2 regions of the Bacillus sp. 41-22 genome follow, and region 1 is predicted to be linked to the other one. Evidence: riboswitches for the same ligand, from Rfam matches in the RefSeq annotation. Region 1 holds a riboswitch; the other holds the start of a gene.

Region 1 (8,248 bases):
ATCTGTTTTTAATTTATTATTATCATCAATTGATTTTTTAGATAATGGAATAAATAATGAACTTGCTAATTTTTGTTTAATAGAAGCAACTGGGTGCTCAAGTGTTACCTTTAATGTTTGAGGATCAACGACTTGAATACCAACTTGTCCTTCTTCACCTTTTCCAGTATTATATGCCTCTGCTCCTTTAATAAAATACATTTCTGTCGCATTCATAGAACCCGTTTTCGGATTTAATAATCGCTTCCAGGCAAACTCAAAATTATTTGCTGTAATAGGAGAACCATCTGACCATTTAATATCTTTCTTTAAATGAATTGTATATTCAGTTCCATCAGCGTTTACTTCTTCTTTCTCTGCTAATTCATTTTGATATTTCCCGTCACTATCTTGCGTATATAAACTTGAAAACAATTGCCCAATTACATAACCTGACGTGCTATCTGTCGCAATGGCAGAATCAAGCGTATACGGATCACTGCTAATATTCGTTACTAATCGATCGCCTTCACCCTTACCAGCACTCGCCTTTTGCGTCTCTTTCTTACCGCAAGCAACAGAAGTAATTGCTAAAACAGTCATAATGACAAACAGTAAAAACTTCTTCATCCTACATTCTCCTTTAACCTGAAATTTTTGGTGTTGATGCTAATAATGTTTTTGTATAAGAATGTTGTGGATTACGGAATACTTCGTCCGTATATCCAAATTCAACAAGTTCTCCTTTGTATAAGACAGCCACTTTTTCACATAAATAGTGAACCATCGGTAAATCATGCGCGATAAATAAATATGTATAGCCTTGTTCCTTTTGAATCTTTTGCAACAAGTGCACAATTTGGATTTGAAGTGAAACATCTAATGCTGAAATTGGTTCATCAAGGATTAAAACTTCTGGCTCACATAATAACGCTCTTGCAATAGCAATACGTTGACGTTGTCCGCCGCTAAATTCGTGTGGATAGCGATCAATATATCGTCTATCTAATCCAACACGCTCTAGTGCATCACCTGCGACTTTATCTTTCAATCCTTTATCGCCTAAACCGAATGAAATATAGCCTTCTGTTACAATATCGCGTACTTTCCAGCGCGGATTTAATGCCGCTGTGGAATCTTGAAAAATGAACTGTACTTTCTGTAAGAAATCCCGCTTATGAGCTGACTTCAGCTTGTGAACAACTTGACCGTTATAATCAATTTCACCAGACGTTGGACGCTCGATCCCAGCTATGAGCTTACCAAGTGTTGTCTTTCCAGAACCACTTTCCCCAATAATGCCAAGCGTTGTTCCTTTCGGGATAGAAAGTGATATATCTTTTAAAGCTGCGATTTCTTTATTTTTACTTCCATACGTTTTCGTTACTTGCTTTACAGTAATTAAATCTGTCGTCATGAGGCATTCACCTTCTCTTTTGATTTCGCTTTATTATGCTCCAGAATATGTTGCCAGCAATGTGAACTATGCTCCTCAGAATATGTTGTTCTCTCTGCGAAGCGATGAATACATTCTTTTATCGCTACAGGACAACGATTCACAAACGGGCATCCAAAACTATTTAACGTTTCAATTGAAGGTGTTGTTCCCTCAATTGCTCTAAGTACCTTTTCTGAATCATCCATATTCGGAATTGCTTGCAATAAACTTTTTGTGTAAGGGTGCTTAGGTGAGCCAATTACTTCTTGAATCGTTCCTTTTTCAACAACACGTCCCCCGTACATAACTACTACTCGGTCAGCTACTTCACGTACAAGTGCCAAATCATGTGTAATTAATAAAATACTCGTATTTTGTTTTTCCTTTCTTTCTTTTAACAACTCCATAATTTGCTTTTGAATCGTTACATCTAATGCTGTTGTAGGTTCATCTGCAATAACGAGCTTCGGGTGACAAGCAAATGCAATTGCTAAACAAATACGCTGCCTCATACCTCCGCTCAACTGATACGGGTATTGTTCAAAGCGTTTCTCTGCTTCATGTATCCCTAAATCATTTAGTAAGTTAATTGCAATTTCTTTTGCCTCTTTTTTCGATTTCTTTTCATGCTGCACAATTACTTCTGTAATTTGTCTTCCAACCTTCATCGTCGGATTTAAAGATGAAAGCGGGTCTTGAAAGATAAAGGAAATATCTTTCCCGCGAATTTGATTCCATTCTGATTCTTGTAAATCCGTTAATTCCTTTGATTGGAAAGATATATTTCCATCATCAATATGAATTGATTCTTGATTTAAGCCGATAATAGATTGTGCTGTAACACTTTTCCCTGAACCACTTTCTCCGACAAGTGCAACTATTTCACCTTCGTTAATAGAAAAGGAAACATGCTTCACAATCGCTTGCTTACTATTCTCTTTTTCAACGGCCAACGTTACGTTTTCTAAAGATAAGATTTGTGCCATGTTTTTTCTCCTTTCGATTACGTTTTACGATTTTCGGATCAATTGCATCTTGCAAACCATCACCAATCGCATTAAATGCGAACATGATGAATGCAATCATGATTGCCGGGAAGAATAGTTGCCACCATTCTCCGCTTAGTAACGTCCCAAGTGCATCGTTCGTCATCGTGCCCCAGCTTGCCGCCGGTGATTGTACTCCAAGTCCGATAAAGCTTAAAAATGATTCTGAGAAAATAGCTGCTGGAATGGTAAATGATAAATTTACGATAATAATCCCTGTTAAGTTTGGAATTAAATGCCCATATATAATTTTCATATGAGGTGTACCTAATCGCTCTGCTGCAATAACAAATTCTCTTTGTTTTAAAGACAAGACTTGCGCTCTAATGAGGCGTGCCATGCCAATCCATCCCGTCAATGCAAGGGCGATAATAATTGTAAAAAGGCCTGGTTTCATAACAATTAATAGTAAAATAACAATTAACAAATATGGAATACCGTATAACACTTCAATCCCTCTTATAATCCACTCGTCAATTAACGTTCCAAGACGATTACGTCCTCTCACATATCCACTAAAGCCACCAATTAGTACACCTAGCCCAATATCAAGAGCTGCTGCTACCAATCCAACTGTTAATGAAATTTTCCCACCAGCCCAAGTACGCGCCCAAATATCTCTCCCTAAATCGTCTGTTCCGAACCAATGCTCACTACTAGGCGGTAAATTAGTTGCTTCTTTTACTTGTTCACTCGCAGTAAATGGTGTTAAACTTTCGCCAATAAGCGAGAAAACAATAATTAGTAATAACGTCACTGCCCCTAAAACTGCTATAGGGTTTAATATAAACTTGCGAAACACTTCCTTTTTCCGGCTAATCGTTTGCTGATCTTTATTTATCGTTAATTCTTTTTTCTCTTCATTCGTTAATAACTGGTCATTAATTTCATAAGCCCCCATTTAAACATCACCCTCCTTACGTAATAGAACGAATGCGCGGATCAACAATACGATGAATGATATCTGTAATAAAAATACATACAATTAATAGCGCACTATAGAAAATGGTTGTTCCCATAATCACCGGATAATCTCGGTTGAAAATACTGTCTACAAAATATTTTCCTAAACCAGGAATTGAAAAGATTTTTTCAATAACGAAAGTCCCTGTTAAAAGTCCAGCCATTAATGGGCCAACAAATGTAAGTACCGGAACAATCGCATTTCGAAGAGCATGTCTTATAATGATTTTCTTAATTGGTATACCTTTCGCTCTCGCTAGCTTAATATAATCACTCTGCAACACTTCAATCATATTAGAGCGAACAAATCTTGTAATAACTGCAATTGGTCCTAACGCTAATGCGAAGGAGGGTAATACAGTATGCTCAAATGTTCCCCAAGACGCCACTGGTAGTAATTCAAATTGTATGGCGAATACTTGTATAAATAGTGGTGCTAAAATAAAACTAGGAATAGAAATACCGAGAATCGCAAGCAAGCTCACACTATAATCAATCACTTTCCCATGATATAGCGCGGCAAATGTACCTGCGGCAATTCCGACTAACAATGAAATAACAAGTGCTTGTAAACCAATAATTGCCGATGGTCCAAAACCAGTTGTTATAATTTCCGATACACCTTGACCTGTCGATTGAACAGATTCGCCAAAATCAAAATGAACTACCCCATCCAAATAAGCAACATACTGATTCCATAACGGTTCATCAAGGTGATACTTCGCTCTCATGTTTTGTATTACTTCTTCAGGAAAGATTTTCGCATCTGATGAAAACGGATCACCTGGAATAATATGCATAATTAAAAATGTTATTGTCGTAATGACCCATAGCGTGAATACCATAACCGATAGTTTTTTAATAACATACACTTCAATAACCCCCCTAAACAAATGGATTTACTTTGTTTTATTGACATATTTGTTGCCATTACTCCTTCTCTACTTCTTAAAACACAAAAAGCCTTGATCTTAAAAAATAAGATCAAGGCTTAATAAACGAAGGCCCATCACTTATCTTTCAAGACTTGCTTGCTGGAATTAGCACGGTGTTCCTGTTACAGAACCCGCTGCTGAGGTGTCATAGGGCCAGTCCCTCTACCTCTCTGGATAAGTAAATTGCTATATTATTATTTGGTTCAAATTGTATATTTTGAATTATAATTCTGAAAAAATGAAAAGTCAATCAAATTGGATATATTTAGAAAAATCAGTTTTCTATTATATTAGTTATTGAAATTACAATCTTTCACTTATAATAAAAAGAAATTGTATTAAAGGAGTTATAAGATGGATCCACTACTTCTGGCTACTATAGGATTGCCATTAACAATCGTCATACTCGTCATCATCGGCTTCTATAAACTCTTCATTAAAAAGAAAAGCATCACTTCTTTTTACACTCCATTCGATAATATTACTGGACAAACAATTTCAGAATTTCACGAAGAACAGAAGATATTAGTATCCGAGGATGAAGACGGAGATGGTAAAAAGAAAAAATAACCTTGCGCATGCGCAAGGTTATTTTTTCGCCTCTGTTTGAAAGCGTTTATAGTATGTGGATGCTGTTGCAAAATTAATTTCTATATCACGAATTAATGATGAATCTTCTTCTTTAGCTAGCTTCTGTAATTTTTTCATCGCTTGTTCCGATTCATTCAAGAAACCAACATATACCTCATGTTCTTGCTCTTTCGACTTTGGAACACGAATTTCTTTACGTATATTATCAATATCTTCTAACATGCTCGTTGTTACCTTTTGCACATCTTCTTTATATGTAGCATTCGTTATTTCCTTACCGCCCTTTTCTTTTGCCACTTCAAATAACTGTAACGCCTTATTAATTTCTTTATTTATTTTCGCATCATATTTTTCATGTACTGCGCTGTATTCTTTCATTTCTTCTGTTTGCTCAGTGGATTGCTCTACCTTTTCTTTCGGTTCTTTCGTATCTTTATTTCCATTACATCCTGCTAGAAGGATCATACTTCCCATTACAGCAATACCCAAAACCTTCTTCATCTCGAATTCTCCTTTTATCTACAGCTATTACTCATTATAGTTTCTTTTATCTCCACTTGTTATTATACCGAGAACGCCCCACTTTTTACACTTAAGACGATATCTTAATATACATACCAACATTTTTGTCACAGTATCGTCACTTTATGCAAATAACTTTTGCATCACTTTACTACATCACCTTACAAAACTGTAAGCACACATAGAGAACAAACCATGCTAGACTTACATATGCATAAAGTAAGCGTAGTTCAGTTTGTAAGGAGAATCATCAATGTACAATACAATACCCTTTATGGGCGAAGATATTCGCGTCCTTATTCGCGAAAAGTCACTTCATATTGAAAATACAGAGAGCCTTCGCCGCGTATTAAAGAAGAAGCATGCTCCATTTAAGCTGGCCCAATATTTAAAGCAACAACATATAAATCAATTTCATACTGTGCTAAATATATCCGATAAATCTTTAACAATCGAGATTATCAGTCATGTCTACATTGGAAATTTTGCAGATGTCTTAAAAGAAATTCCACGCATACCGAAGATTGCTCCTATTATCGTTGAGAGGGCATATAGAATTACAGATCATACTGATATTATTGATTGCGGGGAGAAAGAGGTCGACAGTAACCGCTGGGTATGGGATAAACTTGCTTTCTTATATGATGCGATCATGAATAATATGTATGAGTTATTTCAAAGAAATGAAAAAAAGAGCTGATTCAAAGAAATGTTTGAATCAGCTCTTTTGTATTAAGCTTCTAAATTTTTATTTTGTTGCAGTTCAAACTGCTTCTCACTTCTTCTGGCCATAAATAGATAACATAACACAGCACCAATTTCACAAAGCGCTATCACAACCCCCATCGGTAATGCGGTATTGCTTCCGCCAATACCTACTAATGGTGCAACAAGTGCTCCTGAAATGAACTGTAATAAACCTAGTAAAGCTGATGCTGTTCCTGCTGCTTGTTTTTGATTTCTCATCGCTAACGAGAAGCCGGTTGTTGATACAACCCCAACACTTGATACAACAAGAAATAGCGAGCATAAAACACCGATTAGCCCTATTCCTAATACGATTGTAAGTAGTAATGATAGACCGCCAACAGCCGCAATAATAATACCAGCAACAAATAAAGTTTTCTCATTAACTTTCCCTGCTAAACGGCCCGTAACCTGACTAGCAATAATAATACCGATACCGTTAATCGCAAAGAATAAGCTAAATTGCTGTGGTGATGCTCCGTATATGTTCTGCAACACAAACGGTGAACCAGAAATATAAGCAAACATTGCAGCTGTTACTAATCCTTGCGACAATGCATACCCCATAAATAAACGATCTTTCAGAAGCTTTCCGTATGTTGCAAGCGTTCCTGATAATCCACCTGTCTCTCTTTCTTCAGGAGGTAATGTTTCACGTAATACGAAAGTAGCTGATATTAGCATGAATACACTAATTGCTCCAAGAACGATAAAAACGCCGCGCCATGATGTGAACTGTAATAATTGCCCTCCAATAATCGGTGCCAAAATAGGCGCTGCTCCGTTTACTAACATAAGCAGTGAGAAAAACTTCGTCATTTCAGAACCTGAATACATATCACGTACCATTGCACGTGATATAACGATACCAGCAGATCCTGAAGCACCTTGTAAGAAACGTAAAAGCACTAAACTCCAAATCGATGGTGCAACAGCACAAAGTAAAGAAGAAGCAACATAAATAATAAGAGCGATAATAAGAGGTTTGCGTCTTCCGTAAATGTCACTAATTGAACCAATAAATAACTGCCCTACTGAAAGCCCAAGCAGACAAGCAGTTAATGTAAGCTGCGCGAGGGATGCACCCGTTTGTAAATCATCCGTTAACTTTGGTAAAGAAGGCAAATACATATCAATAGATAACGGCCCAATTGCCGTAAGTGTCCCTAATACAAGAATCATCCATAACCTGTTTGTCTTTACAGGTTTATATATTTCGTGATTAACTCCATTCACTTTTTCCATTCACCCTTTCATATAAACACTTAATCGTAACAATTATAGTTACAACATGAATATACGTCAAGTATACCGTATTTTCCTGTTTAATAATGTAAAAAAAGCGATAGAATCTCTATCGCTTTACTTTTTCAAATTACTATTTGTAAATTTAGATACAGATGCCATCATTTCTCCTGTGTCTAAATATGTGATTTGAATTGGATCTCCTACTTCTGTAAACATTGCATATGGGAATTTATTCGCCGGTACCATGAATACTTTTTGCTCGTTTTCTAATAGTACGTACACAATCGTATTTTCACCTGATTTTTCTTTATACACACGTTGTACAGTACCTTCTTTTTGCGCTTCTTTCCCATTTGAAGTCGGTCTAAATGAATCACCACTTCCGCTCAGCGCATTTTTATAATTCTCAAGTGCTTCTTTTTGCGTTGAACCTGTTGCAAACACTTTTGCATTAGAAGCATATATGACAGTATGAGCACGTACTAATCCTCCGTCATCAATAACAGGTACAATCCAAGAAGGTTTACCGTACACGTTATAAATAACCGGCATCGTTCCGTGCCATTTCTCTCTCTTAAAGGAATTATCCACTACTTCTGTAGCAGCCGAACCATCCATAATTCCCTTTACTTCTTTTCCATTATAGTAATACAACTTACCTGTACGCGCATCAATAAGCGAATAGCCTAGTGCAGAATCTACTCCTTCTTTCGGAGAGGTGAAATCAGTAAAATAATATAACGTTCCGTCCTTACCGAAGATTGGTGTAACTCCTTCTT
Region 2 (8,248 bases), 280 kb from region 1:
TGCTGTTTTTTTATATTAATTTGTAGTTTCGTTATGTTTAGGAAGCGGAAATGCATTCCCAATCGCTGCTGCCCCGAGCATCGGTAATAATAAATTGAGCGGGAAAAACATGAGTAATAGTAATGTTATAGCTATTGGTTTTCTTAATGCATAGCTTGAAATAGCTGTCGTGACGATGGCTACAGAAGCTATTGGATCTATAGGGATAATAGAAGCTATAGCATATCCGATACTTGATCCAGCAAATATAATTGGGAAAATATGTCCGCCGCGCCAACCCGTATTTAAACAAACGGCAGTAAGACATAATTTTAAAACTCCTGAAAGAAGTAGTACCCAAAAGGATAAATGGCTCCATTCAACGACTAAATCTTTTAATTGATGTTCCCCTGAAAATAACGTGTACGGGAGAAAAGTTCCTGTAACCCCTAATAAAATACCGCCTATAATTCCAAGTGATACCTTGTATTCCCTGAAGGGGTGGATTAATTTCTCTAATGTGAATTCTAATTTGAAGTAAAAGAAACCAACTATAGCACCAATGCTAGCAAGTGGTAGAAAGGCGATCCATTCATTAAGAGCAAGAGACCCTTCCCCAAAATCAACAATAAAGGATCCACGATTATCGAGTTTACTAAGCAATAAATAAACGGAAAAACCAGCAAAAGTGGTAGCTAAATATACGATTGCTTTTTTTCCTTTCGAAAATTCATTAATTTGCTTATCCTCATTTTCATTGGGAGCTAAATAACCGAATAATGGTGCATTAAAAATAACACTTAAAGTGGCACCAATTCCAACCTCTGTTAGTTCATTCATTCCCTTTAAAGCAAATTTAAAGCGATCTCCTACCCATGTACAAAGTCCACCGATAATTCCAACAAGTGCAGCTTCTGGTCCTAAACTAGCTCCAAATATTAAAACGATAATCGCAGTTAAAGTAGCTTTATGTACAAAACGGTATTCAATTCTACCTGTTTTTTTATATTCAGCCATCACTTCCGGCATAAGACGTGGATATGTACCGAAGTATTTTTGTGTTAAACCAACGAGGATACCACCGATGATTGTTACACAAATGGTGTAATAAGGGGGAGAAGAGAAAAGAGTAGGTAAGTATCCCCAAATAAAGTGAATTCCGATATTTATTGTGACTAAAAATGACCAGACCGTGACTCCTACTATAGAGCCTAAAAGAATGCCATATAGGACGAGTATATGGTGCATGTCTTTTTTATTTTTCATGTTCTACCTCCGTTATGTAAGTTTTCATGTAGAAAAGATTAAATATGCTAGTGTGAAATGAATTGAATATATATAGTATCTTTTTGAGAGGGTGGCTTATTCAATATATTGGGATCTCATGAAAATTTGAAACCAACGCGGTTAAACCACCTATTTAATTCTATATATGGATTGGAGTTTTTAAAAGGTCTTTTTCAAATGAATATGGAATATATTTCTTTTATTGTTTGTATTAAATTCCTTGCATTTAATTTAGAACATTCAGAAAAACTATTTGACATCAGGAAATTATTGCTATAAAATCAACGGTAATTGCATAGTCTTATCAAGAAAAGGTGGAGGGACAGGCCCGATGAAACCTTGGCAACAGCCGTATAACGGAATTGTGCCAAATCCTGCAGGTAATAATCCTGAGAGATAAGAAAGAGCCTTAGAGCGTGTTTTCAAACTGCTCCTTTCTTGTTTTCAGGGAAGGGGCAGTTTTTTATTTTGGATAAAGTGAAACTTTAATCAGTGGGGGTTTTGCCCCTCCCCCGCTAATTATTAGCCTTCATCAATCGGGCAGTTATCTCCCGCCTAACTTCCTCGCATTTGCCGAATTTGGAGGTGGGAGTCTTACTACCCGCAAATAGCGGGAGAAAAGAAAGGAGAATGAGAGATGGGAGAGTCATGGGGGAAAGGAACGATTTGTGTGCAAGGTGGCTATACGCCAAAAAATGGTGAACCGCGTGTTTTGCCACTTTATCAAAGTACAACGTATAAATACGATACGTCAGATGATTTAGCGGCACTATTTAATTTAGAGGCAGAAGGATATATATATACGCGTATTGGAAATCCTACTCTAGCTGCATTTGAGCAGAAGTTATCAGATTTAGAAGGCGGTGTAGGGGCTGTTGCAACAGCTTCTGGGCAGGCAGCCATTATGCTTGCGGTTTTAAATATTTGCAGTAGTGGAGACCATTTGCTTTGTTCTTCAACTGTTTACGGAGGAACGTTTAATTTATTTGGAGTGAGTTTGCGAAAGCTGGGCATAGATGTTACGTTCTTTAATCCTAATTTAACGGCAGATGAAATTGCGGCACTTGCTAATGATAAGACAAAACTCGTTTATGCAGAGTCGTTAGGAAATCCAGCAATGAACGTTTTGAATTTCAAAGAACTTTCAGCAGCAGCAAAAGAATTAGAAGTACCTTTTATCGTTGATAATACATTAGCGACGCCTTATTTATGCCAGGCGTTTGAACATGGGGCAAATATCATTGTCCATTCTACAACGAAATATATTGATGGCCATGCAAGTTCTCTAGGCGGGATTGTAATAGATGGAGGGAACTTCGATTGGACAAATGGAAAATACCCTGAGCTTGTCGAACCTGACCCGAGTTATCATGGCGTAAGCTATGTTCAAAATTTTGGAGCAGCAGCGTATATTGTGAAAGCACGCGTTCAGTTATTAAGAGACTACGGAAACTGTATGAGCCCATTCAATGCATATATTAGCAACATTGGCCTGGAAACATTGCATTTACGAATGGAGCGTCATAGTGAAAATGCTCTCGAAGTTGCTAAGTGGCTTGCTAATCATGATCGCATTGAATGGGTGAATTATCCAGGATTAGATAGTAATGAAAATTACTCGTTAGCACAAAAGTATTTGAAAAAAGGTGCTAGTGGAGTTTTAACATTTGGTATTAAGGGCGGATTAGAAGCAGCAAAAGAATTTATCGCAAATGTAAAGCTTGCAACTCTTGTAACGCATGTAGCTGATGCAAGAACTTGTGTAATACATCCTGCTAGTACGACGCACAGACAATTAAGCGCAGAAAATCAGCGTTTAGCTGGCGTTACATCTGATTTAATCCGTTTATCGGTCGGTATAGAAGATGTTTCTGATATTATTGCAGATTTAGAAGCGGCGCTAGTCGGAGGCAAACAACATGCCGATCATAATTGATAAAGATTTACCAGCTCGCAAAGTATTGCAGAAGGAAAATATTTTTGTAATGACGAAGGAGCGAGCAGTAACACAAGATATACGTGCTTTGAAAATTGCTATATTAAATTTAATGCCCACAAAGCAAGAAACAGAGGCGCAATTACTTCGTTTAATTGGAAATACGCCGTTGCAATTAGATGTGCATTTACTTCATATGGAATCGCATCTGTCTCGCAATGTAGCGCAGGACCATTTAACGAGCTTCTATAAAACATTTCGTGATATTGAGGATGAAAAATTTGATGGACTCATTATTACAGGAGCACCAGTTGAAACTCTTTCTTTTGAAGAGGTAGATTATTGGGAAGAGCTTGGACGTATTATGGAGTATTCAAAAACGAATGTAACATCTACGCTTCATATTTGCTGGGGGGCACAAGCAGGTTTGTATTATCACTATGGTGTGCCGAAGTATCCTCTTGCGGAAAAAATGTTTGGTGTATTTGAACATGAGGTTCGCGAGCAACATGTGAAATTGTTACAAGGGTTTGATGAAGTGTTTTTTGCTCCGCATTCTCGTCATACAGAAGTAAGAGAGAGTGATATTGAAAAGGTGAAAGAATTAACGTTATTAGCCAATTCTGAAGAAGCAGGTGTTCATCTTGCTATTGGGCAAGAGGGAAGGCAAGTTTTCGCACTCGGACATAGTGAATACAGTTGTGATACGTTAAAGCAAGAATACGAACGGGACTGCCAAAGAGGGTTAAATATTGATGTGCCAAAAAATTATTTTAAACATAATAATCCAGATGAGAAGCCACTTGTTAGGTGGAGGAGTCATGGGAATTTATTATTCTCTAATTGGCTGAATTATTATGTGTATCAAGAAACCCCTTATATATTGTAAATAATGATTGTATAACACGTGGTAGCGTTTTATTTGTAAAGATTAACCTTTATTTTTCTTAATATTCAAAATACATTGTTTTTCAGATTTTTTGTCTATATAATGGCATCTAAACACAATTTTTGAGGGGTGGACAGTATTATGAAAGACATTCAAGTGGGGTTATTAGGTCTTGGGACAGTTGGTAGTGGTGTAGTTCGTATTATTACAGATCATCAAGAACGACTTATACACCAAGTAGGTTGTCCAGTGAAAGTAACGAAAGTATTGGTGCAAAACATTGAGAAAGAGAGAGAAGTAGACGTGCCTTCTACTCTATTAACACAAGATGTGAATGAAATTTTAGATAATCCTAATATTGATGTTGTCATTGAAGTAATGGGCGGCATTGATGATGCAAAAGCATATATTTTACAAGCTTTAAAAAGCGGGAAGCACGTTGTGACTGCAAATAAAGATTTAATGGCGTTACACGGAGCGGAACTCTTAGCGGTAGCAAAAGATAATAAGGCTGATTTATTTTACGAAGCAAGTGTAGCTGGAGGGATTCCAATTTTACGAAGCATCGTAGAAGGACTTTCCTCAGATCTTATTACGAAAGTAATGGGAATTGTAAATGGAACGACAAATTTTATTTTGACGAAAATGTCAGACGAAGGGAGAGCATATAACGACGTGTTAAAAGAAGCTCAGCAGCTTGGATTTGCAGAAGCAGATCCAACATCAGACGTAGAAGGTTTAGATGCAGCAAGAAAAATGACGATTTTGGCTACCCTCGGTTTCTCTACAAATGTAGAGCTTGGAGATGTGAAGGTAAAAGGAATTACTTCTATTACAGCAGAAGATATTGAATATAGTAAGAGCTTAGGCTATACAATTAAATTAATTGGTCTTGCAAAGCGAGATGGCGAGAAATTAGAGGTTACAGTTGAGCCAACTTTACTTCCAAATGCACACCCTCTTGCGGCAGTGCAAAATGAATATAATGCTGTCTATGTGTATGGTGAAGCGGTAGGAGAAACGATGTTTTATGGACCGGGAGCAGGAAGTTTACCGACAGCGACAGCTGTTGTTTCTGACCTAGTTGCTGTAATGCAAAATATTAGGCTTGGTGTAAACGGAAATAGTGCGGTAGTCCCGCAATATCAAAAGGTACTAAAAGAGCCAGATGAAATTGTTGTGAAAAAGTTTTTAAGACTTCATGTGAAAGACGAAATTGGTGTGTTTGCAAAAATCACATCATTGTTCTCTGAGCGCGGTGTTAGTTTTGAAAAGATTATTCAAATGCCACTTGAAGAGAAAGGGAAAGCAGAAATCGTAATCGTAACGCATCGTGCTTCTCTTGCGGATTATGAGTACATTCTACATACATTGCAATCGTATGAAGAAATAGATTGTGTGAAAGCAAATTATCGAATTGAAGGAGATGCTAAGTAGTATCTCTTCTAATAAAACGAAAAAACCTATTAAGCGGCTTGCTTAATAGGTTTTTTTCTATTTAAAATTTGCGTACCAACTTGAATAAAAGCTTGAATAATCCAACCTGTTGTAAAGGATAAGATAATTGTTCCAAAATAGATTGGCCCATCTAATAAGAAGCTTAATGTTAAAAATAAAAAAGCTAATGAAATTTCTGTTCTTCTAAATGTCCATTTCTTTTTCTCAGCAACAGTTAAAACGAAAGCCTCTTGAGGTGCTGCGCAAAGGTTAGTAGAGACGTAAAGACCAATTCCGGCTCCGACGAATAGATTTCCGCAAACAAGTGTTATATATTTTGGAAGAGAGCGGATAATGTCCATAATAGTCGTAATAGAACCAACCCAATCAACAAAAAGAGAAATAAGAATCATTGTGACAATTGTGCCGATTGTAATTTGTTTTTTGTCCCAAAAGAGTACGATCAGGGTAAAAACAAAGTTAATCATGAAAATCCAAAAACCAATACTTATCCCAAAATTTTGATATAGTGCAATAAAGAAGGAATCATAAGGGCTAAGTCCAAAGGAAGTAATTGTCGTCATCATATTAATACCGATGGCGAGAATGAGTAAACCGCCAATGAAAAATATATATTCTAGTTTGAATCGAAGCATAGTTGTATATCCTTTCAAAATGTATTTGCTAAGAAAGGATATACTGTGGAAAGCTTACCAGGTCAAGCGAGAATTTTTGAGGGGAAGGGGAGAATGAGATGACTAATATAAGAAAGATTGCTGAACTTGCTGGTGTATCTGTTTCAACTGTTTCACGTGTACTCAATAATCATCCGTATGTGAATGAACAGAAACGAAAAGAGATTTTAGCGATTATTGAAGAATTAAATTATACGCAAAATGTGAATGCGATTCATTTAGTGAAAGGAAAAACGAATGTAATTGGCGTGTTATTGCCGCACGTAAATGATCAATATTACAGTGCCATTATTGGGGGGATATCAAAGGAAACCGCAAAGAACAATTATAATATGATGCTTTGCCAGACAAATTATAGCGAGGAAAAAGAGCTTGAAATTTTACATATGTTAAAAATGAAAAAGCTTGATGGAGTAATTATATGTTCACGGACAAATAGTAAGGAAAAACTTGAAGAGTATACGAAGTTTGGTCCAATTGTGATGTGTGAAGAAATAGATTCAAAATTCATTTCGAGTGTACATATTGATTACTACAAAGTATTTTTGCGCGGGATGAAAAGCTTAATAGATGCTGGTCATACACGTATCGGATATTGCATTGGAAGAAGTAATAGTATTAATAGCCAGAGGCGAAAAAAGGCGTATGAAGATTCACTTCAACAGATTGTTGTAACACCGTTAGATGCCTGGAAGTTTAAGGGCTGTTTTACGGTGGAAGATGGGCGCAATGTAGTCAGGGAATGGGCTCGTATGTCTGTAAAACCGACGGCTTTTCTTGTATCTTGCAATCATATTGCTGCAGGAATGGTAACGGAGGCGAAAAAACAAGGAATTCGTATCCCAGAGGATATTACGATTATCGGATGTGATGATCAAGAGGTGGCAAATATATTAGGTATTACGACGATTTCGCATTCTAGTAAAAATGTTGGTGTAAAGGCATTTGAATTATTATATGAAAAGATTAATGATGAGGAAATAGATGTGAAACATGTAGAGTTATTACCAGGTTTGGTAGATAGGGAAACGACATAATAGAGAAGGTGTGAAAATCGCTTTTCGAAAATTCGTTTGGTATAATTATGGACAATCTATAGGGGCTAAAAGGGGTTTTGATATGAGATCAAAATTAGTAAAAGTAATTCTACTCATTACAATTGCGTCTTTCTGTTTATTTGCATACGGTTTTGTTTCGGGTGTAAATGATGTATTAAATCCGAAAGCTTCAAAATTAATTACGAAGACTGACGTATTGGAAAAAGAGAAAAAGAAAACAGGAACGTTACAAGTAGTTAGTTTAGGTGATTCGTTAACGCGCGGCGTTGGTGATAAAGAAGGAATTGGCTATATTGGACGAATGAAAGAGAATTTACAAAAAGATTATAAACAAAAAGTTGCACTAAGCAATTTGGCAGTTAGTGGTGCGAAAATGCCTGATTTATTAAAACAAATCGAAAGCAGCGGAGCTCAATATTCAATTAAGCAAGCAGATGTAATTGTTTTAACAATTGGAGGAAATGATTTATTCCCAGGATGGGAATCGCTCGGAAAGATAGATTTAGAGACGTATCGTCCTGATACGGAAACGTTTCAAAATGAAGCGAAGAAAATTATAGAAGAAATTCGTAAATTAAACACAGATAGTCCTATTTTTTGGCTAGGTTTATACAATCCTTTTGAGGATGTAGAAGATTTAAGAGGTTCATCAAATATTGTTGTTGATTGGAATGCTTCTTTAGAGAAGTTAGCATTAAATGATAAAAATGTATATATTACACCGACATTTGATTTATTCCAAAATCGTGGGAAAGATTTATTATACTCCGATCATTTTCATCCGAATGAAGTAGGCTACACATATATGGCAGAGCGATTAGTCCAAAACGTCGTAAGTAAATTAAAACTAGAGCAAGGAGGGATAAAATGACGACGATACTTTCTGTACGAGACTTGAAGAAGGTAATTGGAAAGAAGACGCTTGTAGAGGACATTTCATTTGATGTAAAACAAGGAGAAGTATTTG

The links. A riboswitch is a leader RNA that binds a small molecule or an ion and turns the genes downstream of it on or off. The one in region 1 is predicted to bind S-adenosylmethionine.
Region 2: another riboswitch for S-adenosylmethionine. It lies ahead of LCF45_RS26550 (bifunctional O-acetylhomoserine aminocarboxypropyltransferase/cysteine synthase); the one in region 1 lies ahead of LCF45_RS01050 (ABC transporter permease).

What each region holds. Positions count from the first base shown of each region.
Region 1 covers NZ_CP084035.1:177,387-185,634, reverse strand. Annotated here, with positions in the region: gene LCF45_RS01070 (peptide ABC transporter substrate-binding protein) at 1-609, opposite strand, end outside; gene LCF45_RS01065 (ABC transporter ATP-binding protein) at 623-1,396, opposite strand; gene LCF45_RS01060 (ABC transporter ATP-binding protein) at 1,393-2,403, opposite strand; gene LCF45_RS01055 (ABC transporter permease) at 2,360-3,364, opposite strand; gene LCF45_RS01050 (ABC transporter permease) at 3,381-4,298, opposite strand; SAM riboswitch class I at 4,437-4,542, opposite strand; gene LCF45_RS01045 (DUF3951 domain-containing protein) at 4,716-4,931, shown strand; gene LCF45_RS01040 (hypothetical protein) at 4,950-5,453, opposite strand; gene LCF45_RS01035 (hypothetical protein) at 5,728-6,174, shown strand; gene LCF45_RS01030 (multidrug effflux MFS transporter) at 6,207-7,466, opposite strand; gene LCF45_RS01025 (DUF3981 domain-containing protein) at 7,584-8,248, opposite strand, start outside.
Region 2 covers NZ_CP084035.1:5,158,887-5,167,134, reverse strand. Annotated here, with positions in the region: gene LCF45_RS26555 (chloride channel protein) at 16-1,245, opposite strand; SAM riboswitch class I at 1,565-1,669, shown strand; gene LCF45_RS26550 (bifunctional O-acetylhomoserine aminocarboxypropyltransferase/cysteine synthase) at 1,904-3,202, shown strand; gene metA (homoserine O-acetyltransferase MetA) at 3,186-4,091, shown strand; gene LCF45_RS26540 (homoserine dehydrogenase) at 4,233-5,528, shown strand; gene LCF45_RS26535 (YczE/YyaS/YitT family protein) at 5,558-6,184, opposite strand; gene LCF45_RS26530 (LacI family DNA-binding transcriptional regulator) at 6,283-7,260, shown strand; gene LCF45_RS26525 (SGNH/GDSL hydrolase family protein) at 7,271-8,152, shown strand; gene LCF45_RS26520 (ABC transporter ATP-binding protein) at 8,149-8,248, shown strand, end outside.